Regions from separate parts of the Pseudomonas graminis genome, predicted to be linked through region 3. Evidence: predicted binding sites of a transcription regulator. Region 3 holds the regulator's gene; each other region holds the start of a gene.

Region 1 (8,151 bases), 2.3 Mb from region 3:
TCGTTCGTCGATGCGCTGTTGATTGCAGGTTCTGTGCGCCGGCCGATCCGCTTCGTCATGTACTACAAGATCTTCAATCTGCCGGTGCTGAATTTTGTGTTCCGCACGGCCGGTGCGATCCCGATCGCCGGTATCAAGGAGGACAAGGCGGTGTTCGACAGAGCGTTTGAACGCATCGCTCATTACCTCAAGGAAGGCGAGCTGGTGTGCATCTTCCCGGAAGGAAAACTGACCACCGACGGCGAGATCGACACCTTTAAAAGCGGCATGACCCGGGTCTTGCAGGAGACTGACGTGCCGGTGATTCCGCTGGCATTACAGGGGTTGTGGGGAAGCTTTTTCAGCCGCGACCCGAATAAGGGTGTGTTCCGCAGACTGTGGTCCCGAGTGACCCTGGTGGCCGGGCCAGCGTTGACGGGTGAGCAATCGCAACCGGCGCGGGTGCGTGAGCGGGTGGCGGAGTTGCGGGGGGCGGTGCGTTAGCCGGAAGCCGGATGTTTCGAGCTATCGGAATACCTTGTGGGAGACTGCTGGTTGAGCTGCGACAGAGGACCTGTGGGAGTGAGCTTGCTCACGAAGAGGTTGGTACTTCCGCTAAACCTTCAGCGGTAGGAATATCGTCTTCGCGAGCAAGCTCGCTCCCACAGGGGCCGCATTTGCTGAACGACTCGTGGGCGACCGGGAATCTCCCACAAAGAGCAAGCCAGCTGCACGACTGATCAACCCACCACTGGCTTCTCTTCCGCAACCACCGCATCCGGCGTCATCTTCCGGAAGTACGTCGAAAGCAGCGCGCCGGAGATGTTGTGCCACACACTGAACAGCGCGCTTGGCACCGCCGCCAGTGGCGAAAAGTGCGCGGCGGCCAGGGCGGCGCCGAGGCCTGAGTTCTGCATGCCGACTTCCAGAGACAGCGATTTGCGCTGGGCCAGCGGCAGTTTGAACAGCTTGCCGGTGAAGTAACCCAGCAGAAAGCCGAAGCTGTTGTGCAGGATCACCACGGCCATGATCAACAGGCCCGATTCGGCGATCTTCGCCTGACTCGCCGCCACCACCGCACAGACGATCATCACGATACTCACCACCGACACCAGCGGCAGCACGTCGACGGCAAAACTCACCTTGGCGCCCAGCAGGCGCTGAGCGATGACGCCGAGCACGATCGGCAGCATCACTAGCTGCAGGATCGACCAGAACATTTCCATGAAGGACACCGGCAACCACGCCGACGCCAGCAGCCAGATCAGCGCCGGGGTCAGCAGCGGGGCGAGAAGGGTGGTGACGGCGGCGATGGCCACCGACAGCGCCAGATCGCCTTTCGCCAGCCAGGTCATGACATTGGACGAGGTGCCGCTCGGGCAGCAGCCCACCAGAATCACCCCCACGGCGATTTCTGGCGGCAGGTGAAACAGCTGGCAAAGCAGCCAGGCCACGCCGGGCATGATCACGAAGTGCGCGACCACACCCAGAGCCACGCGCCAGGGATGGCGCACGACTTCAGAAAAATCATCGAGCTTGAGGGTCAGGCCCATGCCGAACATCACCAGTCCGAGCAACGGCACGATGTACGACTTGAGGCCGATGAACCAGGACGGGAACAGGAACGCCAGCACGGCGAACAGCAGCACCCAGTACGCGAAGGTATTACCGACAAAACGACTCAACGCAGCCAGGGCGCGCATAGCCTGCTCCTTTTTATTTGTATGAAGTGGACGCGGAAACTGTAGGAGCCGGGTTGCTGGCGAACGCGGTGTATCAGCAACATTTAAGTGATCTGACGTGATGCGTTCGCCAGCAAGCCTTTTTCCTACAGAGAAAGGTGAAATCAGATCCCCTGTGGAATCTCTTCGCCGCCCAGTGCCTCCATCAATTGCGGCAGGAACTCGCCGAACGTCAGCATCATCAGGGTGAAGCTGGCGTCCTGCTGACCCAGCGCATCGTCGCCGCCGTTCTGCTCGGCTTCATCCTGCAGCAGGTCTTCGAACTTCAGGCGTTTGATGCCGAGCTTGTCGTCCAGCACGAACGACAGCTTGTCCTGCCACGCCAGCGACAGCTGAGTGACGACTTTGCCGGTGCTCAGGTGCAGCTGGATTTCGTCGCTGGTCAGGTCCTGACGTTTGCACTTCACAACGCCGCCGTCTTCGTGGGTGTCGCGCAGTTCGCATTCGTCCAGCACAAAGAAGTGCTCGGCGGTTTCGCCGGTCTTGACCCATTCGGTCATCACGGCGGTTGGCGCTGTTTTGACGGTGACGGGGCGGACGGGCAGCGAGCCCACCACTTCACGCAGGGTCGACAGCAGGTCTTCGGCGCGCTTCGGGCTGGAAGCGTTGACCAGAATCACGCCTTGCTTGGGGGCGATGGCAGCGAAGGTCGCCGAGCGACGGATAAAGGCGCGGGGCAGGAAGGCCTGGATGATTTCATCCTTGAGCTGGTCGCGTTCCTTCTTGTAGACCTTGCGCATCTGCTCGGTCTCGATCTCTTCGACTTTCTCTTTCAATGCATCGTTGACCACGCTGCCGGGCAGGATGCGTTCCTCCTTGCGCGCCGAGATCAGCATGAAATCACCGCTGACGTGCACCAGTGGCGCGTCTTCGCCCTTGCCGAACGGGGCGATGAAACCGTAAGTGGTCAACTCCTGGCTGGCACAGGCACGTGCAGGCTTGGTCGCCAACGCGGTTTCCAGCGCCTCGGCGTCAAATGGCAGGTCCTGGGTCAGGCGATAGACAAGCAGGTTTTTGAACCACATGGGGTACATCTCTCCTTTATACAAAGGGGGGCATTATTCGCTGCTGCGACCCTGCGGCCAACCCTGATGTAAGCCTTTGGAAGGATTATAAAATTTATTTCAAAAAGTGCTTGCCAGCTTTTTGATCGCTCCGTAGAATGCGCGCCACACCGAAGCGAAGGGTGATTAGCTCAGCTGGGAGAGCGTCTGCCTTACAAGCAGAATGTCGGCGGTTCGATCCCGTCATCACCCACCATTCGTTTCAAGTGTTACGCGCAGCGGTAGTTCAGTCGGTTAGAATACCGGCCTGTCACGCCGGGGGTCGCGGGTTCGAGTCCCGTCCGCTGCGCCATATTGAGTTACGAGGCCCTTGAACTCCTCGTAACGACAAAGAGAGCGACCTTCGGGTCGCTTTTTTTGTGCCCGGGATTTGGTGAGTGCCCGCAGGACGCAGAGCGTCCGGGCTGCGTTACCACGCGGAGCGTGGGAACGATCAGGTTCACCCCGAGAATCTGGAATCGCTCACACCGACCTCTTCCCGGCTAAAGCCGGTCCCACTAAAAGCGGCGCGTGCATCCAGCAGAAGTGGCGTCGATCCCGGCTGTAGGACCGGCTTCAGCCGGGAAGCTGTTGATCTGCTTGTGATCTGCTTTTGATCTTCCTACACAAAAGGCTCAGTCACCGCCAATCGCGACTTGGGTGCAGGCTGAACGCAGGTCTCGCGCAGTGGGCCGAGCCGCATGGATGCGGCGAGAGCGCCGTCAGGACATGGATGTCCGTTCGGCGCGGGCCCACGGAGCGAGGCCGGAGTGAAGGAACCCGACGAAGTCGGGCCCAACCGAGAGCAGGCACCCTTGGTTACTTGGGGTGCTTTTCCAAGTAACTCGCCGAAGGCGAAACAGTCTGCCGTTAGGCAGACGCCCTGGATCTTTCTAAGCCACGCCGCGGATCCAGACTCCAGCGAACTTATCCGACATTTACCTCGACCACATCGCCCACCAGCCGCACCGGCCAAGTCCGCAGCCGCAACGCCGCATCCTCCAGACACGTACCGTCCTTGAGTCGGTAATGCTGCTTATATAAAGGCGAAGCGATCACAAGATCCCCGCCCAAACTGCCGATCAACCCCCGACCAATCACATTCACCCCCGTGACCGGATCACGATTGTCCATCGCAAACACCTGCGGCGCGCCACCAATGGACGCCACATAAAACAACGCCACCTGCGCAGTGCCCACCAACGCAACCACGCCGGAATTCAGCACCAGATCCTCACGCGCACACACCGCGCGCCACACCTGAGTCTTCGGCATCTCCATTACTGCAGCATTGGCCTGGCTCATCGTGCAACCTCCACAGCGGCAATCAGATTCAGCTCTTCAGCGCGAGCCGGACGACGCTGGCTGCGCTCCTTGACGAAATGAATGTCCGGGTCAGCGGCCTTGTCATTGACGAACGTGCGGAAGCGCTTGAGTTTCTCCGGGCTCTTCAGCGCGTTCGCCCACTCGCATTCATAACGGTCGACCACCAACTGCATCTGCGCCTCCAGTTCGGCAGCGAGCCCAAGGCTGTCCTCGACCACCACCGCTTTCAAAAAATCCAGCCCGCCTTCAAGGGACTCGCGCCAGACCGACGTCCGCTGCAACTTGTCAGCGGTGCGGATGTAAAACATCAGCACCCGGTCGATGTAGCGAATCAGCGTCTCGTCGTCCAGATCGGTGGCGAACAGCTCGGCGTGGCGCGGGCGCATGCCACCGTTGCCGCACACGTACAGATTCCAGCCGTTCTCCGTGGCGATCACGCCGATGTCCTTGCTCTGGGCTTCGGCGCATTCGCGGGTGCAGCCGGACACCGCGAACTTCAGCTTGTGCGGCGAGCGCAGGCCTTTGTAGCGGTCCTCGATGTTGAGCGCCATTTGTACACTGTCCTGAACGCCGTAACGGCACCAGGTGCTGCCGACACAGGACTTCACCGTCCGTGTCGATTTGCCGTAGGCATGGCCGGTCTCGAATCCGGCAGCGATCAGCTCGGCCCAGATGTCCGGCAGCTCGTGCAACTGCGCGCCGAACAGGTCAATGCGCTGGCCGCCGGTGATCTTGGTGTACAGGTCGTATTTCTTCGCGACCGCGCCGATAGCGATCAAGCCGTCCGCGGTGATTTCACCCGCCGGGATGCGCGGCACCACGGAGTACGTGCCGTTCTTCTGCATGTTGGCCATGAAGGTGTCGTTGGTGTCCTGCAGCGGCACCAGCGACGGGTCCATGATCGGCCGGTTCCAGCACGAGGCGAGGATCGAGCCGACGGTGGGTTTGCAGATGTCGCAACCCAGATGACCTTTGCCGTGGCGGGCAAGCATCTCGTCAAAGCTTTCAATGTTTTCAACGCGGGCGAAGGCGTACAGCTCCTGACGCGTGAACGCGAAGTGCTCGCACAGGCTTTTATCGACGGTGACGCCGCGGGCAATCAGTTCGTGCTCGAACACGCTTTTCAGCAGCGCTGCACAACCGCCGCAACCGGTGGCCGCCTTGGTGCAGGCCTTGAGCCCGGCGAGGTCCGTGCAGCCGCCGTCGATGGCCGAACAGATCGACGCCTTGCTCACGTTGTGGCATGAGCAAACGGTTGCCGTGGCGGGCAGGGCGTCAGCGCCAAGGGTCGGCGCGCCGTCGCTGTGGGGCAGGATCAGGCTCGAAGGATCGGCGGGCAGCTTGATGCCGTTCTGTGCGTATTGCAGCAAGGTGTCGTAATAACTGTTGTCGCCCACCAGCACGGCGCCGAGCACTTTTTTGCCATCGGCGGACACCACCAGGCGGCGATAACTGCCGGTGGCCTCATCGATATACCGGTAACTGCGCGCGCCCGTCAGCGCGCCATGGGCATCGCCAATGGAACCGACGTCGACGCCGAGCAGTTTGAGTTTGGTCGACATGTCCGCCCCGAAGAACGGCTCGGCGTCCAGATCGCACAATTGCGCCGCGACGTTGCGGGCCATTTGATAACCCGGCGCGACGAGGCCGAAAACGCTGCCGTTCCAGGCCGCGCACTCGCCGATGGCGAAAATGTCGGCGTCACTGGTGCGGCAATGTTCGTCGATGGCGATGCCGCCGCGCGGGCCCAGCGCCAGCTCACACTGACGGGCGAGGGCGTCTTGCGGACGAATGCCGGCGGAGAAAACGATCAGGTCGGTTTCGAGGAATTCATCGCCGGCAAAATTCATCCGGTAGCGGTATTCCGCACCCGCGCTGATGGATTGCGTCGCGCGAGACAGATGCACGCCAACCCCCAGCGCTTCGATGCGCGCCTTCAGGGCGGCGCCGCCGTGATCGTCCAGCTGAACCGGCATCAGGCGCGGCGCGAATTCCACCACGTGGGCTTCCAGTCCCAGTGACTTCAGCGCGTTGGCCGCTTCCAGTCCCAGCAGCCCGCCGCCGACCACCACACCGCGTTTCGCCTGACTGGCCGCGGCGCGAATGGTGTCGAGGTCATCCAGCGTGCGGTAGACCAGTCGCGAATGGCCTTCAGCGCCTTCGATGGGCGGCACGAAAGGGTAGGAACCCGTCGCCAGCACCAGTTTGTCGTAACTGAAGTGGCCCTTGGCGGTCACCACTTCGCGCCGCGCCCGGTCGATTTCCAGCACCGGCACACCCAGGTGCAGCGCAAGCCCGGTCTGCTCATATAAAGAAGCAGCGCTCATCGCCAGTGACTCGGCGTCGCGACCGCCAAAGTATTCGGACAGATGCACGCGGTCGTAGGCGCGCTGGCCTTCCTCACCGAACACATGAATGCGGTAGCGCTCAAGGGCGCCGGCGGCGATCAGCTGCTCGACGCAGTGGTGACCCACCATGCCGTTGCCGATGACGATCAGGGTTTGGACGTCGTTGAGTGGGGCGACTGTGGTGTTCATATCGAGTCCCGGCCAAGGCCAATCAGGTTTTTCGAGAGCAAAAAAAAAGGCGCCCGGAACCTCTCGGTTCCAGGCGCCTTTGCCTGTTCTTTTAAGGGTTGCCGCCCGACCACAGTGTCGACGCCAACCTGGTGAGCCCGATGCCGCGAACGGCTGGCGGTCCGCGTTGACCGGCCAGGGCTGCCAACCGTGTGTTCAGGCTGGACTTGATAAGACGTAGCAATGGCTGTGCCAGTGGAGAATGTCCAGGTGTCGGACGCCTTTCGTCCCCGCCAGACGCGAAGGTTTGACGGGCCATAAGCGTGATCGTCATTCGATCTCATCGCCCTTGATAGCGAACGGTGCCGGCTCGAAAAGGGTGCGATTTACCCTGGTGCGCCCCACTGTGAAGCTCAGCGTCCAGTCATCACATCAGTGAAATCCACTGAAAACCTCCGCTGCACGTCTTCCAGCCAGGCTGGCCTGTCGTTTGCAACACCGTGTCCACAGGCAATCAACGCCGATTGCCATATTCACGACAAAGGCGCCGTGTGCTCTCCGTTTTTCAACGGATGAGAACAGGGCGTCTTTTTTTGCTTTCAGGAAACGGAATATGGCGAGCAGCAGCGTAAAGAGCGTGTGTCCTTATTGTGGCGTCGGTTGCGGCATCGTCCTGCAGGTCGAGGACAACCGAGTCATCAAGGTGGTCGGCGACAAGACTCACCCGAGCAATTTCGGCCGTCTGTGCACCAAAGGCATCACCTGCGGCCAGGCGATTGCCGAGTCGGGACGGATGGAGTTCGCGTACATCCGCCGTCAGCGCAGCCACGAGCCGGTGCGCGCTGCCATGGACGCAGTGATCAGCGAAAGCGCCCGGCGCCTGCGCGGGATTCTGGATCGCGACGGCCCGGGCGCATTGGCGTTCTACGTCTCGGGGCAGATGTCCCTGGAGGCGCAATACCTGGCCAACAAACTCGCCAAAGGTTTTGTGCGCACCGCCAATATCGAGTCCAACTCGCGGCTGTGCATGGCCAGCGCGGGCAGCGGCTACAAGCTCTCGTTGGGCGCGGACGGCCCGCCCGGGTCCTACGATGATTTCGACAAAGCCGATCTGTTTTTCGTGGTCGGCGCGAATATGGCTGACTGTCATCCGATCCTGTTCCTGCGCATGATGGACCGGGTCAAGGCCGGGGCGAAGCTGATCGTCGTCGACCCCCGGCGCAGTGCCACTGCCGACAAGGCCGGCCTGTTCCTGCAAATCAAACCGGGTACTGACCTCGCGCTGCTCAATGGCCTGTTGCACTTGCTGGTGGAGAACGGCGACACCGACGCCGATTTCATCGCCTCGTTCACCCAGGGCTGGGACGTCATGCCCGGCTTCCTCGCCGCGTACACGCCCGCGTACGTCGCACAGATCACCGGCCTGGGCGAAGCAGAAATCCGTCAGGCCGCGCAGATGATCGGCGCGGCGCAGGAGTGGATGAGTTGCTGGACCATGGGCCTGAACCAGAGTACCCACGGCACCTGGAACACCAATGCGTTGTG
Region 2 (8,151 bases), 1.2 Mb from region 3:
CGCCCAGTCCAGATAGGTTTTCGACAGGTCGACGCTGGTGGTGCTGCGCGCGCCGCCCTTGGCCGCGTGCACGCTGGCGGTCGCGGTGTAGCAGTAGAGGTTGAGGAAGCGCTTGCCCGCCGCTTCGCGCTGGATGCGCATGCGCATCGGCCGGTGATCGAGGAACAGACCGGTGTCCAGGTAATCGGTGAGGTTGACCAGCAGCTTCACGCCGCCTTCGTTGACCTCATTGAACTTGCCCTGGGCGCTCTGGCGCTCGTACTGCTTGGTGCCGCTCTGGCGTTCGCGACGCTTGACCACCACGCGGCTCTTGTCGATGCCCAGCGCCTGGGGAATGGCTGCCAGGGCGTCGAACATGCGAATGGACGCTTTTTCCGGATCAATGGACTTCGGCGCCACATACTCCTGGACGTGGACCCAGTCGTGGTACAGGTCGATGGCCATGGCGTACTCGGGCATGTCCGCATCGTAGACGCGGTAGCAATCGATCGCCTCGCGCTTGACCCATTTGCCCAGCGCCTTGACGTTCTTCTGCAGGCGGTTGGCAAACATTTGCCCGCCTTCGCTCAGGCGCGGTTGCTCAATGACCGGCGCAGGTGCGGGCGTCGGCTTGATCGGGTTGCCGTTCTTGTTGTACTGGCGCTCCGGGGCGATGTCCGGCGTCTGGTCATAAGCGGCTTGCTCACGCTCGGCCTGACGCTGCTCCGGGGTGCGACGCTCGCCGGTCACGAACTGATCCGGCAGCACTTTGATCAACAGCAGCTTGCACGGCAGTGCGCCGTTCCAGAACGCGTATTGCTTGTGGCTGCGAATGCCCATGCGCTTGCCCAGATCGGGCGCACCGGTGAACACGGCCGCTTCCCAGTTCAGGCAGGCCTGACGCAGGCGCTCACCGAGGTTCTGGTAGAGGTACAACAGGCTGGCTTCGTCGCCAAGACGCTCGCCGTAAGGCGGGTTGCAGATCACCAGACCGGTCTGGTTCTGGTCGGGACGCGGCTCGAAGGTCGCCACTTCGCCCTGGTAGATCTTGATCCACTCGCTGAGGCCGGCGCGCTCGACGTTGTTGCGGCCCGGCTGAATCAGCCGCGGATCGGCTTCATAACCACGAATCCACAGCGGCGGCTTGGCCAGACCCGCTTGCGCACGTTCCAGCGCTTCGTCATGCAGCTTGCGCCAGATCGCCGGCACGTGGCCCAGCCAGGCGGAGAAACCCCAGCGCTCGCGCTTGAGGTTGGGCGCGATGTCGGCGGCGATCATCGCGGCTTCGACCAGAAAAGTACCCACGCCGCACATCGGGTCAGCCAGCGCGCCACCCTCAGCGGCAATGCGCGGCCAGCCCGAGCGGATGAGGATCGCGGCGGCCAGGTTTTCCTTGAGCGGCGCGGCGCCCTGCTGCAAACGGTAGCCGCGCTGGTGCAGGCTGTGGCCGGACAAGTCCAGGGACAGAATCGCTTCGCCCCGGTCCAGACGCAGGTGCACGCGCAGGTCAGGATTGAGTTTGTCGACCGAGGGGCGTATGCCGTCTGCCGTGCGCAGGCGGTCAACAATGCCGTCTTTAACCTTCAAGGCGCCGAAATGGGTGTTATCGATGCCCGAACCGTGACCGCTGAACTCAACGGCCAGCGTGCCTTCCGCCTCCAGATGGTCCGCCCACTCGATGTCGTGAACCCCGTGATAAAGGTCCTCGGCGTCTTTCATCGGGAAACGCTTGAGCACCAGCAGCACCCGGTTCGCCAGACGCGACCACAGACACAGCCGGTAGGCGGTTTCCATGTCGGCGGTGCCACGGATGGCGGAAGTGTGTTCGCGGGTTTCCTCGAGACCAAGGGCGGTGGCTTCCTCAGCCAGCAAGCCTTCGAGGCCTTTTGGGCAGGTGAGGAAAAGTTCGTAACGGTCCGACATGAGTATTCCAGAGCCTTGGGCTATAGCGGCCGGACAACGCATTGTCCGGCCCGATTGCAACAGACGCCTTTCAGGGAGGACGCCTGCGCGGCACACAATTTGTGCCTGTCCCTCGCACCGATACATTTCGAGTGCGACGGTCCGCCAGCACGTGAGCGCTGACGACAAATGATTAAAAAACGCTATTCAGCACGACGGCGGCGGCAATAAAAAGTCACATCGCTGACCCTTCGTCGTTTTTACACCGGCTGCCAACGGCCAGCACTCTCAATTGCGAAACACTTGCACTACCACGTGAAAGCCCCGTTTTGAGGGGGCTCTCTGTCAAAATACCGCTGAAACGGATCAGCGCTTATGGTCGTAATGCCTGAATGGTTACGTTCTTATGACAAAACGATCATTCACAGCGTACCGCTCATTGGTTAGAAATCACCCAAGGTCATCGCCGCAACGGCGGTGGCATCAAGCCCGCGACGCCGGCAGCGGGCCGCTAACGGCAGAAGATTTTCTGCCGGACCTCAACCTGAGGTCTCCAGGGACATTACAGTCAACAAACGAGGGCAACACCCTATGAGAAGACTTAAGCGTGATCCGATGGAAAGAGCATTTTCGCGCGGATACCAGTACGGCGTATCCGGTAAATCCCGTGAGCTTTGCCCATTTACTCTACCGTCAGTGCGTCAAGCCTGGATCAATGGCTGGCGAGAAGGACGCGGCGACAACTGGGACGGTATGACCGGCACTGCGGGCATTCACAGACTCAACGAACTTCACGCGGTCGGCTGACGCAACCCTCACGTTACAGCCTGACCTAAAGCTTCTTGAACCAACGTTTTTAAAACATCTGACCGCTTCACCGTAACCACGCACGTCCCACCCGGGCGGCGGGCCAAGGCCCAAGAGGGGTTCCAGTCGGAACCCCTCTTTTCGTTTCAGATGATTATCGAGGCATTGCTGCGATAGCGTCCACCGACTGGCGAATCAGCGCCGGCCCCTTGTAGATGAAGCCCGAATAGATCTGCACCAGACTCGCCCCAGCGGCGATTTTCTCGGCCGCGTGCCTGCCCTCGGTGATGCCGCCAGCCGCAATGATCGGCAAGCGCCCACCCAACTCAGCGGCCAACACCTTGACGATGTGCGTGCTCTGCTCGCGCACTGGCGCGCCTGACAGGCCACCCGCTTCATCGCCGTGGGGCAGACCTTCAACGCCCTTGCGGCTGAGGGTGGTGTTGGTCGCAATCACCGCGTCCATCCCCGACTCCAGCAACGCGCTGGCCACCAGCACGGTTTCTTCGTCGCTCATGTCCGGGGCAATCTTGATGGCGAGCGGCACGCGCTTGCCATGGATCTGAGTCAGCGCATCCTGGCGCACCCGCAGGGCTTCCAGCAGTTGCTTGAGCGAATCACCGAACTGCAAGCTGCGCAGGCCCGGTGTGTTGGGCGAGCTGACGTTGACGGTGATGTAACTGGCGTGGGCGTAGACCTTGTCCAGGCAGATCAGGTAGTCGTCGACAGCCCGCTCGACCGGAGTGTCGACGTTCTTGCCGATGTTGATGCCCAGCACGCCGTTGTACTGCGCGGCCTGCACCCGGCTGACCAGATTGTCCACGCCCAGGTTGTTGAAGCCCATGCGATTGATGATGGCATCCGCCTGGGGCAGACGGAAAATGCGCGGTTTCGGATTGCCCGGCTGCGGACGCGGCGTGACGGTGCCGATCTCGACAAAACCGAAGCCCAGCTGGGAAAAACCATTAATGGCCGCGCCGTTCTTGTCCAGCCCCGCCGCCAGCCCGACCGGGTTGGGGAAGCGCAGGCCCATGACGGTCACCGGCAATTGCATCGGCGCCTTGTTGAACAGGCCGTTGAGCCCCAGACGCCCGCCCGCGCCGATCAGGTCGATGGACAGGTCGTGGGAAGTTTCCGGGGAGAGTTTGAACAGTAACTGGCGGGCCAGGTTATACATGGGCGGGCGCGGCTCGTTTGCGGCTGGGATCAGCGGCGGATTATAAACGCCGCTGCAGGGGAGCGCGAGGCATGTCGAGAACTTTGCTGGCACCCCCGCTCGCCGCTGGCATATCGCTTGCTTTAATCCTTGCATCGACTCGATCCAACGGCGGAGCGAGACACAGGACAATGACGTCGCTGTCGCCCCGGTTCAACCTGGGCGAGGCGACGTTTTTTTTGGACGATCGGCAGCGCTGTAAGCCGCTTCGGCCTCCACGCGGAATGGCACTCATGAACCACACGCTCACCCCCTCGCTGACGTGGGTCGACGGCAGCGATGCACCCGAACTGGCCAGCGTCGACCTTGGCTTCATGGCGCTCACCGACAGCGCCTCGCTGATCGTCGCCGCGACCCAAGGCTTCGCCCAGCCCTATGGCCTGCACATCAACCTGCACCGGCAGACGTCGTGGGCCAACCTGCGCGACAAACTGGTGAGCGGCGAGCTGCATGCGGCCCACAGCCTCTACGGTCTGGTCTACGCCGTCCAGCTGGGGCTGGCCGGACCGGCGAAGGACATGGCGGTGCTGATGGGGCTGAATCAGAACGGTCAGAGCATCAACTTGTCGCGGTCGCTGCAAAACGCGGGCGTGACCACTCCTGATGCACTGGACCGGCGCACGCACCAAAGCGACTCAAAACTGACCTTCGCCCAGACCTTCCCCACCGGCAATCACGCCTTGTGGCTGTATTACTGGCTCGCGAGTCAGGGCATCCATCCGTTGCGCGACGTCGACAGCGTGGTGGTGCCGCCGCCGCAGATGGTCGAGCACTTGCAGGCCGGACGCATCGACGGCTTTTGCGTCGGCGAGCCGTGGGGTGCCAGCGCGGTTCAGCAGAACCTGGGCTTCACCCTGGCGACGTCCCAGGCCATCTGGCCGGATCACCCGGAAAAGGTCCTGGCCTGCAGCTTGGAATTCGCCGAGCAGTACCCGAACACAGCACGGGCGCTGGTGATGGCCGTGCTCGAAGCCAGTCGCTTCATCGAAGAGAGCGCTGACAACCGGCGCAGCACCGCGCAATTACTCAGCGCCGCCGAGTACGTCAATGCACCGGTGGGCACCATCGAATCGCGGCTGCTCGGCGAATACGACGACGGGCTCGGCAACCAGTGGCACGACCACCACGCCATCCGCTTCCATGGCGACGGTCGGGTCAACATGCCCTGGCTGTCCGACGGCATGTGGTTCATGACCCAGTTCCGCCGCTGGGGTTTGCTGCGTGAAGACCCGGATTACCTCGGCGTCGCCCGCGGCGTCCAGCAATTGGGGCTGTACAGCCAGGCCGCCGAGGCGCTGGGCATTGCCGTACCGCCTTCGCCCATGCGCAGCAGCCAGTTGATCGACGGCAAAATCTGGGACGGCAGCGACCCGGCGCGTTACGCCCGCAGCTTCAAGCTGCACGCGCTGGCCGATTCCGCCCCCGTTCATGCTGATCGCTGAGGAGACGCCACCATGCTGCGAATCCTGCTGATCAACGACACGCCCAAAAAGGTCGGGCGCCTTAAGGCCGCGCTGACCGAAGCCGGTTTTGAGGTGATCGACGAATCCGGGCTCATCATCGACCTGCCCGCCCGGGTCCAGGCCGTGCGTCCGGACGTGATTCTCATCGACACCGAATCGCCGGGCCGTGACGTGCTGGAGCAAGTGGTGCTGGTGACCCGCGATCTGCCGCGCCCGATCGTGATGTTCACCGACGAGCACGACCCCGTTGTGATGCGCCAGGCGATCAAGTCCGGGGTCAGCGCCTACATCGTCGAAGGCATCCACGCACAACGCCTGCAGCCGATTCTCGACGTCGCCATGGCCCGCTTCGAAAGCGATCAGGACCTACGCGCGCAATTGCACGCCCGCGATCAGCAACTGGCAGAACGTAAGCGTATCGAGACGGCGAAAGGCCTGTTGATGAAGATGAAGCAGTGCAACGAGGAAGAGGCCTACACCCTGATGCGACGTCAGGCCATGAGCCGGCAGCAGAAGCTGATTCAAGTGGCGGAGCAGATCATTGCCATGAGTGAACTGCTGGGCTGAGCCTTCCTTTCCGGGCCGCGCCTGCTTATTCAGTCCAGACCGCGGCCCGTCGCTCATTTGGCCCACGTATTGCTAAGTAGAACCAACAGGTAACCAACGGCGGTTGCCCACTCACGACAAAGACGTCGCACCCCTTCGCGAAAGCGCACAGGGCTGCGGCGTTTTTTCGTTTTTGCCCTGAACACATCGGGGCGGGTGGAGTACCGGTCTGGTGCTTCACCTGCAAGACCTGACCCGTAGCGGTGCGAGCAACCTCTCGACCGAACGCGAATCCCTGCAGATGAGGTGTTAGATGAACACGAGTTTCTGGAAAGCCGGCCATAAACCGACACTGTTCGCAGCGTTCCTGTATTTCGACCTGAGCTTCATGGTCTGGTACCTGCTCGGTCCCATGGCCGTGCAAATCGCCGCCGATCTGCACCTGACCACCCAGCAACGCGGCCTGATGGTCGCAACGCCGATTCTGGCGGGCGCCGTGCTGCGTTTCATCATGGGCATGCTCGCCGACCAGCTTTCGCCCAAGACCGCCGGGATCATCGGCCAGGTCATCGTCATCACCGCGCTGCTGGGCGCCTGGCAGTTGGGTATTCACAGCTATGAACAGGCGCTACTGCTCGGCGTGTTCCTCGGCATGGCCGGCGCGTCCTTCGCCGTGGCGCTGCCGCTGGCCTCCCAGTGGTACCCGCCGCAGCACCAGGGCAAAGCCATGGGCATCGCCGGTGCCGGCAATTCGGGCACCGTGTTCGCGGCCCTGATCGCACCCGTACTCGCGGCCAGCTTCGGCTGGAACAACGTGTTCGGTTTTGCCGTGGCGCCGCTGCTGTTGACCCTCATCGCGTTCTCGCTCATGGCAAAGAATGCCCCCGAACGGCCCAAAGCCAAATCCATGGCTGACTATTTCAAGGCCTTGGGCGACCGCGACAGCTGGTGGTTCATGTTCTTCTACAGCGTGACCTTCGGCGGCTTCATCGGCCTGGCCAGCGCCCTGCCCGGCTATTTCAACGATCAATACGGTTTGAGCCCGGTGACCGCCGGTTACTACACCGCCGCCTGCGTCTTCGGCGGCAGCATGATGCGGCCACTGGGCGGCGCCCTCGCCGACCGCTTTGGCGGGATTCGCACGCTGTCAGGCATGTACGCCGTCGCCGCGATCTGCATCGCCGCCGTGGGTTTCAACCTGCCCAGCTCATGGGCCGCACTGGCGCTGTTCGTCGCGGCCATGCTCGGCCTGGGCGCTGGTAACGGCGCGGTCTTTCAACTGGTGCCGCAACGTTTTCGCAAAGAGATCGGCGTGATGACCGGCCTGATCGGCATGGCCGGCGGCATCGGTGGCTTCCTGCTGGCCGCCGGGCTCGGCGCGATCAAGCAGAACACCGGCGAGTACCAACTGGGCCTGTGGCTGTTCGCATTCCTTGGCGTGCTGGCCTGGTTCGGCCTGATGAACGTCAAGCGTCGCTGGAGAACCACCTGGGGCTCGGCCGCCGTTACCGCCGCCCGCGTCTAGGCCGTGAGTGTCGATCAGCCGATTCCGGCAGTTGCTGCCAGAGCGAACGGCTTGCAACTCCGCGTCGCCGAGTTCAGCGCCACCGGGCCCAGGGCGGAAAATCAGGATGCCATTCGCGTGGTCACTCCTGCTCCGGCGCTGGCCGCCAGCAAGGGTTATCTGTTCGCCCTCGCTGACGGCGTCAGCCAGTGCGCCGACGGCGGCCTGGCATCCCGCGCCACGCTGCAAGCGCTGGCAATGGACTACTACGCGACGCCGGAAACCTGGAGCGTCGTCCAGGCCCTCGACCGCCTGCTGCTGGCACAAAACCGCTGGCTGCTGGCCAATGGCTTGTTGACCACCCTCAGCGCCCTAATCCTGCGCGGGCGTCGCTTCACCCTCGCCCATGTCGGCGACTGCCGCGTGTACCGCTGGCATGCAGGGCTGCTCCAGCGCATCAGCCAGGACCATGTCTGGGAACAGCCGGACATGCAGCATGTGCTGAAACGGGCGCTGGGCCTGGATCAATACGTGGTCATGGATTATCGGGACGGTGAACTGCGCATCGGCGAGCGGCTGCTGCTGGTCAGCGACGGCGTGTGGGCAACGCTGGGCGATGACCGAATCGGTTCGATTCTCAACGAGCAGGCCGATCTGGACACGGCCGTCAGAACGCTGGTCAACGCCGCGCATCTGTCTGGCAGCGCCGATAACGCCAGCGCCTTGATGATTCA
Region 3 (8,151 bases):
GCCGGTGCTGCAGATGTATCGAGGTTCGACCTTCCCCTGGCATGTACAGAGCGTTCGTGCCGAGGTGTCGCCGGGCGGTGATCACGTCGAGCTGATCGACTCGGTGCGCATCAACCGCACCGACGAAAAGAACCGCACCACTATCATCACCAGCAGCCGCATGACTGTATTCCCGCAGAAGCAATATGCGGAGACTGCCCAACCCGTTAGAATCGACGGCCTTGGCGGTGTAACGACCGGCACGGGTATGAAAGCGTATCTGAAAGAAAGCAGGATGAACCTGCTATCCAACGTAAGAGGACAGTATGAGGCTCGTTAAAACCCTTCCTTTTTTGCTCGGCCTGGGCGCAGCACTGGGAAGCGCGAGCGCCTGGTCTCTGCCGACGGATCGCGATCAACCCATCCACATCCAGTCGGATGACGCGCAGCTGGACGACAAGCAAGGCATCGCCACTTACAAAGGCAATGTCATCATCACCCAGGGCACGATGAAGATCACCGGCAACACTGTGACCATCACCCGCACACCGCAAGGCGACGTGGACGTGTTCACGTCCGTGGGCAACCTGGCCTACTACGAGCAGAAGCCATCGGTGGACAAGCCGATCGTTCAGGCCTGGGGCGTCACTATTCAATACTTCGCGGCGCAGAACCGCATCGTGCTGATCGACAAAGCCAAAGTGGTCAACGACGGCAACACGTCCGAAGGCGAGAAAATTGTCTATGACACCGTCAAGCAGGTCGTGAACGCCGGCCGCGCCAACGGCACCAAGGTCACCGCACCACGCCCTCGCATCGACATGGTCATCCAGCCGAAAAAGAAAACCGACCAGCAGAAGGCCCAGTAATGGCAACGCTGAAAGCCCAACACCTGGCCAAGGCCTATAAAAGCCGCCAGGTCGTACGTGACGTCAGCCTGTCCATCGAGAGCGGCCAGATCGTTGGCCTGCTCGGCCCCAACGGCGCCGGCAAGACCACCTGCTTCTACATGATCGTCGGCCTGGTTCAGGCGGATCAGGGTCGCGTGCTGATCGACGACCAGGACGTCAGCCACCAGCCGATGCATGGCCGCGCCCGTGCCGGTATTGGCTACCTGCCACAGGAAGCGTCGATCTTTCGCAAGCTCTCCGTCTCGGACAACATCATGGCGATCCTTGAGACCCGCAAGGAGCTTGATCGCGCGGCCCGCCGCAAAGAGCTGGAAAGCCTGCTGCAGGAATTCCACATCACCCACATCCGCGACAACCTGGGCATGAGCCTGTCGGGCGGTGAACGCCGTCGTGTGGAAATTGCACGCGCCCTTGCCACTTCGCCGAAATTCATTCTGCTCGACGAACCGTTTGCCGGTGTTGACCCTATTTCCGTAGGCGACATCAAGCAGATCATTCACCACCTCAAGGCCAAAGGGATCGGCGTGCTGATCACTGACCACAACGTGCGTGAAACGCTGGATATCTGCGAAACCGCCTACATCGTCAACGATGGCCAGCTGATTGCCGAAGGCGACGCCGAGTCCATCCTGGCCAACCAGTTGGTCAAGGAAGTGTATCTAGGTCACGAGTTCCGCCTGTAACCGCAGTGATGACATGAGGTCGTGCGCCCTTCCATAACGGATGCCATCGCCGACCTCGTTTTTTAATTGTCATCACACTCTAGGCAAACCCTCCAGCTTCAGGCATATAATTTGCTTAAGTTGGCGCCCTCGGCGCCCTGGTAGTAAATGGCGCGCAGTGCGCCGGCGAATAAGGTGTTAAGCCCTGCCATGAAACCTTCGCTAGTCTTGAGAATGGGCCAGCAGCTGACGATGACACCTCAGCTGCAACAGGCAATCCGCTTGCTTCAGTTGTCGACGCTGGATCTCCAACAGGAGATTCAGGAGGCGCTGGAGTCGAACCCGATGCTGGAACGGCAGGAGGAAGGCGACGATTTCGACAACGCCGACCCCTTGGCCGATAACGTAGAGCAAAAGCCCAACGCTGACGTTCAGGAACCCACTTATCAGGAGTCGGCGCCTACCGTCGACAATCTGGATGAGGGTGACTGGAACGAGCGCATCCCCAACGAACTGCCGGTCGACACGGCGTGGGAAGACGTCTATCAGACCAGCGCCAGCAGTCTCCCCAGCAATGATGATGACGAGTGGGATTTCACCACCCGCACCTCCGTTGGCGAGAGCCTGCAAAGCCACCTGCTCTGGCAGCTCAACCTGGCGCCGATGTCGGACACCGATCGCCTGATCGCCGTGACCCTGATCGACTGCATCAACAACCAGGGCTACCTCGACGAAACACTTGAAGAATTGCTCGACGCGTTCGATCCCGAGCTTGATATCGAACTGGACGAAATCGAAGCCGTTCTGCACCGCATCCAGCAGTTCGAGCCTGCGGGCATCGGCGCCCGCAACCTGAGCGAATGCCTGCTGCTGCAACTTCGCCAGTTGCCAGCCAAAACCAAGTGGCTGGCAGAAGCGCAGAAGCTGGTCAGCGAGTACATCGATCTGTTGGGCAGCCGCGACTACGCGCAACTGATGCGCCGCATGAAGCTCAAGGAAGACGACCTGCGCCAGGTCATCGAGCTGGTCCAGAGCCTCAACCCGCGCCCGGGCTCGCAGATCGAATCCAGCGAACCCGAATACGTCGTACCTGACGTCATCGTGCGCAAGGATAACGAGCGCTGGTTAGTGGAGCTGAACCAGGAATCCGTGCCGCGCCTGCGGGTCAATCCGCAATACGCAGGCTTTGTGCGTCGCGCCGATACCAGTGCCGACAACACGTTCATGCGCAATCAGCTGCAAGAAGCGCGCTGGTTCATCAAGAGCCTGCAGAGCCGCAACGAGACGCTGATGAAGGTGGCCACGCAGATCGTCGAACACCAGCGCGGCTTTCTGGAGTACGGCGACGAGGCCATGAAGCCGCTGGTTCTGCATGACATTGCTGAAGCGGTCGGCATGCACGAATCGACGATTTCCCGGGTGACCACGCAGAAGTTCATGCATACGCCGCGCGGGATCTACGAGCTCAAATATTTCTTTTCCAGCCACGTCAGCACCTCGGAAGGCGGCGAATGCTCGTCTACGGCGATTCGCGCGATCATCAAAAAACTGGTCGCCGCGGAAAATCAGAAAAAGCCGTTGAGTGACAGCAAGATCGCTGGTTTACTGGAAGCACAAGGCATTCAAGTGGCCCGTCGCACAGTCGCCAAGTACCGCGAATCCCTCGGGATCTCGCCGTCCAGCGAACGCAAGCGACTGATGTAAAGGTCACACGTCAAAGCGTTCCAGTGGCAGGCATCACGCCTGCCACTTAATGCACTGGCAACGAAGGAGAAGCTGTATGCAAGTCAACATCAGTGGACACCAGCTGGAAGTGACTGAACCTCTGCGTACCTACGTCGGCGAGAAACTCGCCCGATTGGAGCGCCACTTTGACAAGATCACGAATGTGCAGGTCACCATGGAGGTCGAGAAGCTCAAGCAGAAAATCGAAGCCACCTTGCACGTTCCTGGCGCTGAAGTGGTTGCCAACGCCGAACACGACGACATGTATGCAGCCATTGACCTGCTTGCCGACAAGCTTGACCGCCAACTCAAAAAACATAAGGAAAAACAGCAAAGTCTGCTGCAAGGCGCGACTGCTCGCTGACACTCCCCACCCATGATCCGACTTGAAAATATCCTGACCCCTGGCCGTTCACTCGTGAACGTGCCAGGCGGCAGCAAAAAAGCCGTACTCCAAAGCATCGCCAAAATGATCGGCACGCAAGTGCCTGATCTGGATGAGCAGGTCGTGTTTGAAAGCCTCATTGCCCGTGAAAAGCTCGGTTCCACCGGATTCGGTAATGGCATCGCCATTCCCCACTGTCGGCTGAAGGGCTGTTCAACGCCTGTTAGCGCCGTACTCCATCTGGAAAAGCCCATCGATTTCGACGCCATCGACGGCGCACCGGTTGACCTGCTGTTTGTGCTGCTGGTCCCGGAAGCGGCCACTGATGCTCATCTGGAACTCCTGCGCCAGATCGCCAGCATGCTCGACCGTGACGATGCGCGTAAGCGCCTGCGCGGCGCCAAAACCGACGAAGAGCTCTACAACGTCGTGCTCGACGTCCAGAACGGTCACTGACCATGCGCATGATCATCGTCAGCGGCCGCTCCGGCTCCGGCAAGAGCACGGCCCTCGATGTCCTTGAAGACAGCGGTTTCTACTGCGTCGACAATCTGCCTGCCGGCCTGCTACCGGAGCTGGCCGAACGCGCGCTGATCAACAGCGAACTGGCTGAGCCGCTGCTAGCGGTCTCGATCGACGCACGCAACCTGCCCAGTCACCTGACGCGATTTCCGCGCATGCTCGCCGAGGTGCGCGCCCGGCACATCCAGTGCGACGTGCTGTTCCTCGATGCGGATGAACCTACCCTGCTCAAGCGTTTTTCCGAGACCCGTCGCCGTCATCCGCTGAGCACGGCAACGCGCTCGCTGGCCGAAGCGATCCGTGACGAGAAAACCCTGCTGGGTCCGATCATCGATCTGGCTGATCTGACGGTCGACACCACGCACCTGAATCTCTATCAGTTGCGCGACATCCTCAAGTTGCGCCTGCTGAACAAACCCGAGCCGGGCACTGCCTTTCTCATCGAATCCTTTGGCTTCAAGCGTGGCATGCCCGTGGATGCCGATCTGGTGTTCGATGTGCGCTGCCTGCCGAACCCGTACTGGAAGCCCGAACTGCGTGAGCAGTCGGGCCTCGACAAGCCGGTGGCCGATTACCTCGCCGCTCAACCGGACGTCGAGGAAATGTTCCAGGACATCTTTTCGTACCTCAATAAGTGGTTGCCGCGCTTCGCCGCCAGCAACCGCGCCTACGTCACTATTGCCATTGGCTGCACCGGCGGACACCACCGCTCCGTCTACCTGACCGAACGTCTGGGTCAGGTGCTGCAGCAATCGCTCAAGAATGTTCAGGTCCGCCACCGCGACCTAAGCTGAAAGGACCTCCCTCGCGATGCCCGCTCTAGAAATCACCATCATCAACAAGCTGGGTCTGCACGCCCGGGCCGCCGCCAAATTCGTGGGTGTCGCCGGCAAGTACCCTTGCCAGATCCGGGTCGGCCGCACGCCGGAAACCATGGTCGATGGCAAAAGCATCATGGCCGTCATGATGCTCGCCGCCGGCAAGGGCACCCTGATCCACCTGGCCACCGAAGGTGACGAAGCCGATGCCGCGCTGGCGGGACTGGTAGAACTGATCAACAACAAGTTCGACGAAGGCGAATAAGCCTTATCGCTGCACGACGTTACCATTCCCCGTCAGAGATGATCGATGCCACTGACAGCCATGCCTCCATTAGCGCGAGGGATCAGATCAGGGTCCGAGAAGATGCTGATGCTGGGCAGCGCCCTGGCGGTGGGAGCCATCCTGGCCATCGTCACCTGGTTATTGTTTCGGGAGCTGGGCACCGCCAACGAAGCCGCCGTGCGCTCGGCGAACAACGTGGTGCAGTTGATCGATGCGGATGTGCAGCGTAACGCCGAGTTGTACGACACCTCTCTTCAGGGCCTGATCGCCGCATGGCGACGACCCGATGTCATGACGATTTCGCCGGAGTTACGGCAGTTGGTGCTGTTCGACCGGGCTACGGCCGCGCCCTACAAGGGCGATCTGGTGCTGCTCGATGAGACCGGGCGCATCGTTGCCGATTCCACTTCTCTGACGCCTCGGCTAGACAACTTTTCCGATCGGCCAGGCTTTCAAAAACACCGGGAGAGCAGCTCGCTGGCGCTGGTGGTAGATGGACCTTTCCTGTCGCGCTGGGGCTTCAAGGACCTGTGCATCAGTTTCAGTCGGCGTCTTCCCTCCGACACCGGGCAGTTCGTCGGCATCGCCAGTGCATCAATGCGCCTGTCGTATTTTAACCAGCTGTTTCGCACGCTGGACATCGGCCCCACCAGCACCGTCAACTTGCTCAGCGCAGATGGCGTGCTGCTCGCCCGCCAACCCGATGAAAACAATCGCACCTTTGTCGGCCAGAACTTCAGTATGCGCCCCAACTTCAAACGCATCCTGGACGAGGTCAACGGCAGCTTTGCCGCCGTGTCCGAACTCGACGGCGCCAAGCGGCTGTACACGTTCTCGCGGGTCGGGGATCTGCCATTGATCGTCGTGGTCGCTCAATCCCAGGATGATGTCTACGCCGTGTGGAAGCGCAATGCCCTGCTGGTGGCGGGCGCCACCGGTTTGCTGTGTATCGGCATCCTTTCGCTGTCGTGGCTGTTGGGTCGCCAACTGCGTCTGCGCCAGAACGCCGAGCGCGAACTGGCTGGCCTGGCGTCGACGGATGGGCTGACGGGTTTGGCCAATCGCCGCAAGCTGGATCAGGCGCTCGCGCAGGAATGGGCGCGCGGGATGCGTTCAGGGCGACCTTTGGCGCTCCTGATGATCGACGTAGACCACTTCAAGGCGTTCAATGACCGCCATGGGCATCATGGCGGCGACGTCGCCTTGCGCAGTGTTGCCCAGACGCTGGCTGCCAGCATTCGCCGGCCGGGTGACCTGGCCGCGCGCTACGGCGGTGAGGAATTCATGGTAGTGCTACCGGAGACCGACAAGGCAGGTGCCTGCGTTATCGCAGAAAAGCTGCGTCTGGCAATCGAAGCGCTGCCGCCGTTCGCCAATGACACAGCGCCCATCACGGTGAGCATCGGCGTCGCCACGCATCTGCCGGTGACCCACGACTTGCCAGGGGCTCTGTTTCAAGCCGCTGACCGGGCTCTGTACCGCGCCAAAAGAAATGGCAGAAATCGGGTAGAAGTCGGAGCGTATGACCCGCCTTCCGCCGAACTGCAGACATAAAAAAACGCCAGGCTGGCTGGCGTTTTTCGAACCTGCTGCAAATTACTTGTTGGCAGCACGAACGGTGTCACGCAGGGCTTTGACCTTGTCGTGATTCGCTTGCACGCCCTGCAGCTGACGCTGGATCAGGGTAGTCACGTTGACTGGCAAGTTCTTCTCGGTAGCTTCCTGGGCAGCCTTTTTGTAAGCCTTCAGGGCGTGGTCTTCGCCGCTCTCTACTTCATTGAGGACGGCTTCGTCGTTCTTGCCGCTCAACGCGCTTTTCAGGTTGACCCACAGACGGTGTGCGCCGCCAGCGATGCTGGACGAATCTTCTGGGTTACCGCCCAGAGCACGGACTTCAGCCTGAAGTTCGGCGACGGAAGTCTTGCAGCCGGAAGAACGCGAAAGCAGGTAAGCCTTGATTTCCGGGTTCTTGGCGTCTTCAGCGGCAGTGTGAAAACCTTTCTCACCGTCAATGCTGGTCTCGATCAAGTCATTCAGAATAGAGATGGCTTCTTTGTTGATATCCGACATTTTGCGGTTCCTTTCTGGCAGGTTTATCAAAGGTTTAGTTAATGAAACACTCGATAGAGGGAATATTGCATTGTGCATGCCAGCTTTTCACAGCAGGAAATCCCTATATTTTTCAATAATTTAACAATATCAAGCGACAGTTGCGCCGCGCTTTATGCATGATCTGTGTGTTTGAGCAATTGCAGAATGCACGTATCTTTCAGGTTCACTCGAACGGATAAGCGGTTTCTGAATGAATCCAGAGAAACTCAAACTGTTAGTCACGCGCGACATGCCGTTCGGCAAGTATCAGGGTCGGTTGCTGGCAGATCTGCCTGGGGACTACCTGAACTGGTTCGCCCGCCAGGGATTTCCAGCCGGCGAACTGGGCAGCCTGCTGGCACTCATGCATGAGATTGATCACAACGGTCTCTCCGCACTGCTGGACCCCCTGCGCACCCGACCTCGCGAGCCTTTGCGTTCAGGTCCCTCAAAAGCCCCGATACGCTTCAACTAAACGTCCATTGATAAAAGCGAGTCGCGATGAACAGCACTGCATACGCAATAACGGATTTGGCGGATGAACAGGCTCGGGACGAGGGGTTCTGGCAGCAGGTCGCGGCGCAGTACGACGTGGAGCCTGGGCCGGTCAATTTCGAATACGGCTATTTTGGCCGCATGACCCGCGCGGCACTCAAGGATTACGAGCAGAACCTCGCCTACGTCAATCGCAGCAACTCGGTCTACGTGCGGCAGAAGTTTGATACCGAAGACAGCGAATTCATTCGCGCGGACCTTGCCGATCTGCTGAACG

Evidence for each region. Region 3 encodes sigma-54, which starts transcription at its own class of promoters, with help from an activator protein. Its sites were predicted from a motif close to ANTGGCATNNANNTTGCTNT; they were not measured.
Region 1: a site for sigma-54 is predicted at 6,844-6,863, ahead of nirB (nitrite reductase large subunit NirB). Genes of this name have one in related genera too.
Region 2: a site for sigma-54 is predicted at 3,970-3,989, ahead of FX982_RS22320 (CmpA/NrtA family ABC transporter substrate-binding protein). Genes of this name have one in related genera too.

What each region holds. Positions count from the first base shown of each region.
Region 1 covers NZ_CP053746.1:2,992,057-3,000,207, forward strand. The annotation lists gene FX982_RS13470 (MFS transporter) at 1-483, shown strand, start outside; gene FX982_RS13475 (bile acid:sodium symporter family protein) at 720-1,682, opposite strand; gene rdgC (recombination-associated protein RdgC) at 1,826-2,746, opposite strand; tRNA gene FX982_RS13485 (tRNA-Val) at 2,906-2,981, shown strand; tRNA gene FX982_RS13490 (tRNA-Asp) at 3,001-3,077, shown strand; gene nirD (nitrite reductase small subunit NirD) at 3,692-4,069, opposite strand; gene nirB (nitrite reductase large subunit NirB) at 4,066-6,627, opposite strand; gene FX982_RS13505 (bifunctional nitrate reductase/sulfite reductase flavoprotein subunit alpha) at 7,220-8,151, shown strand, end outside.
Region 2 covers NZ_CP053746.1:5,026,753-5,034,903, forward strand. The annotation lists gene rlmKL (bifunctional 23S rRNA (guanine(2069)-N(7))-methyltransferase RlmK/23S rRNA (guanine(2445)-N(2))-methyltransferase RlmL) at 1-1,902, opposite strand, end outside; gene rmf (ribosome modulation factor) at 2,473-2,688, shown strand; gene FX982_RS22315 (quinone-dependent dihydroorotate dehydrogenase) at 2,843-3,865, opposite strand; gene FX982_RS22320 (CmpA/NrtA family ABC transporter substrate-binding protein) at 4,138-5,346, shown strand; gene FX982_RS22325 (ANTAR domain-containing response regulator) at 5,359-5,934, shown strand; gene FX982_RS22330 (nitrate/nitrite transporter) at 6,227-7,438, shown strand; gene FX982_RS22335 (bifunctional protein-serine/threonine kinase/phosphatase) at 7,490-8,151, shown strand, end outside.
Region 3 covers NZ_CP053746.1:666,794-674,944, forward strand. The annotation lists gene lptC (LPS export ABC transporter periplasmic protein LptC) at 1-319, shown strand, start outside; gene lptA (lipopolysaccharide transport periplasmic protein LptA) at 306-848, shown strand; gene lptB (LPS export ABC transporter ATP-binding protein) at 848-1,573, shown strand; gene FX982_RS03085 (RNA polymerase factor sigma-54) at 1,763-3,256, shown strand; gene hpf (ribosome hibernation-promoting factor, HPF/YfiA family) at 3,333-3,641, shown strand; gene ptsN (PTS IIA-like nitrogen regulatory protein PtsN) at 3,654-4,118, shown strand; gene rapZ (RNase adapter RapZ) at 4,121-4,978, shown strand; gene FX982_RS03105 (HPr family phosphocarrier protein) at 4,995-5,267, shown strand; gene FX982_RS03110 (sensor domain-containing diguanylate cyclase) at 5,313-6,842, shown strand; gene FX982_RS03115 (PA2169 family four-helix-bundle protein) at 6,885-7,358, opposite strand; gene FX982_RS03120 (DUF3820 family protein) at 7,591-7,854, shown strand; gene FX982_RS03125 (aminotransferase class V-fold PLP-dependent enzyme) at 7,881-8,151, shown strand, end outside.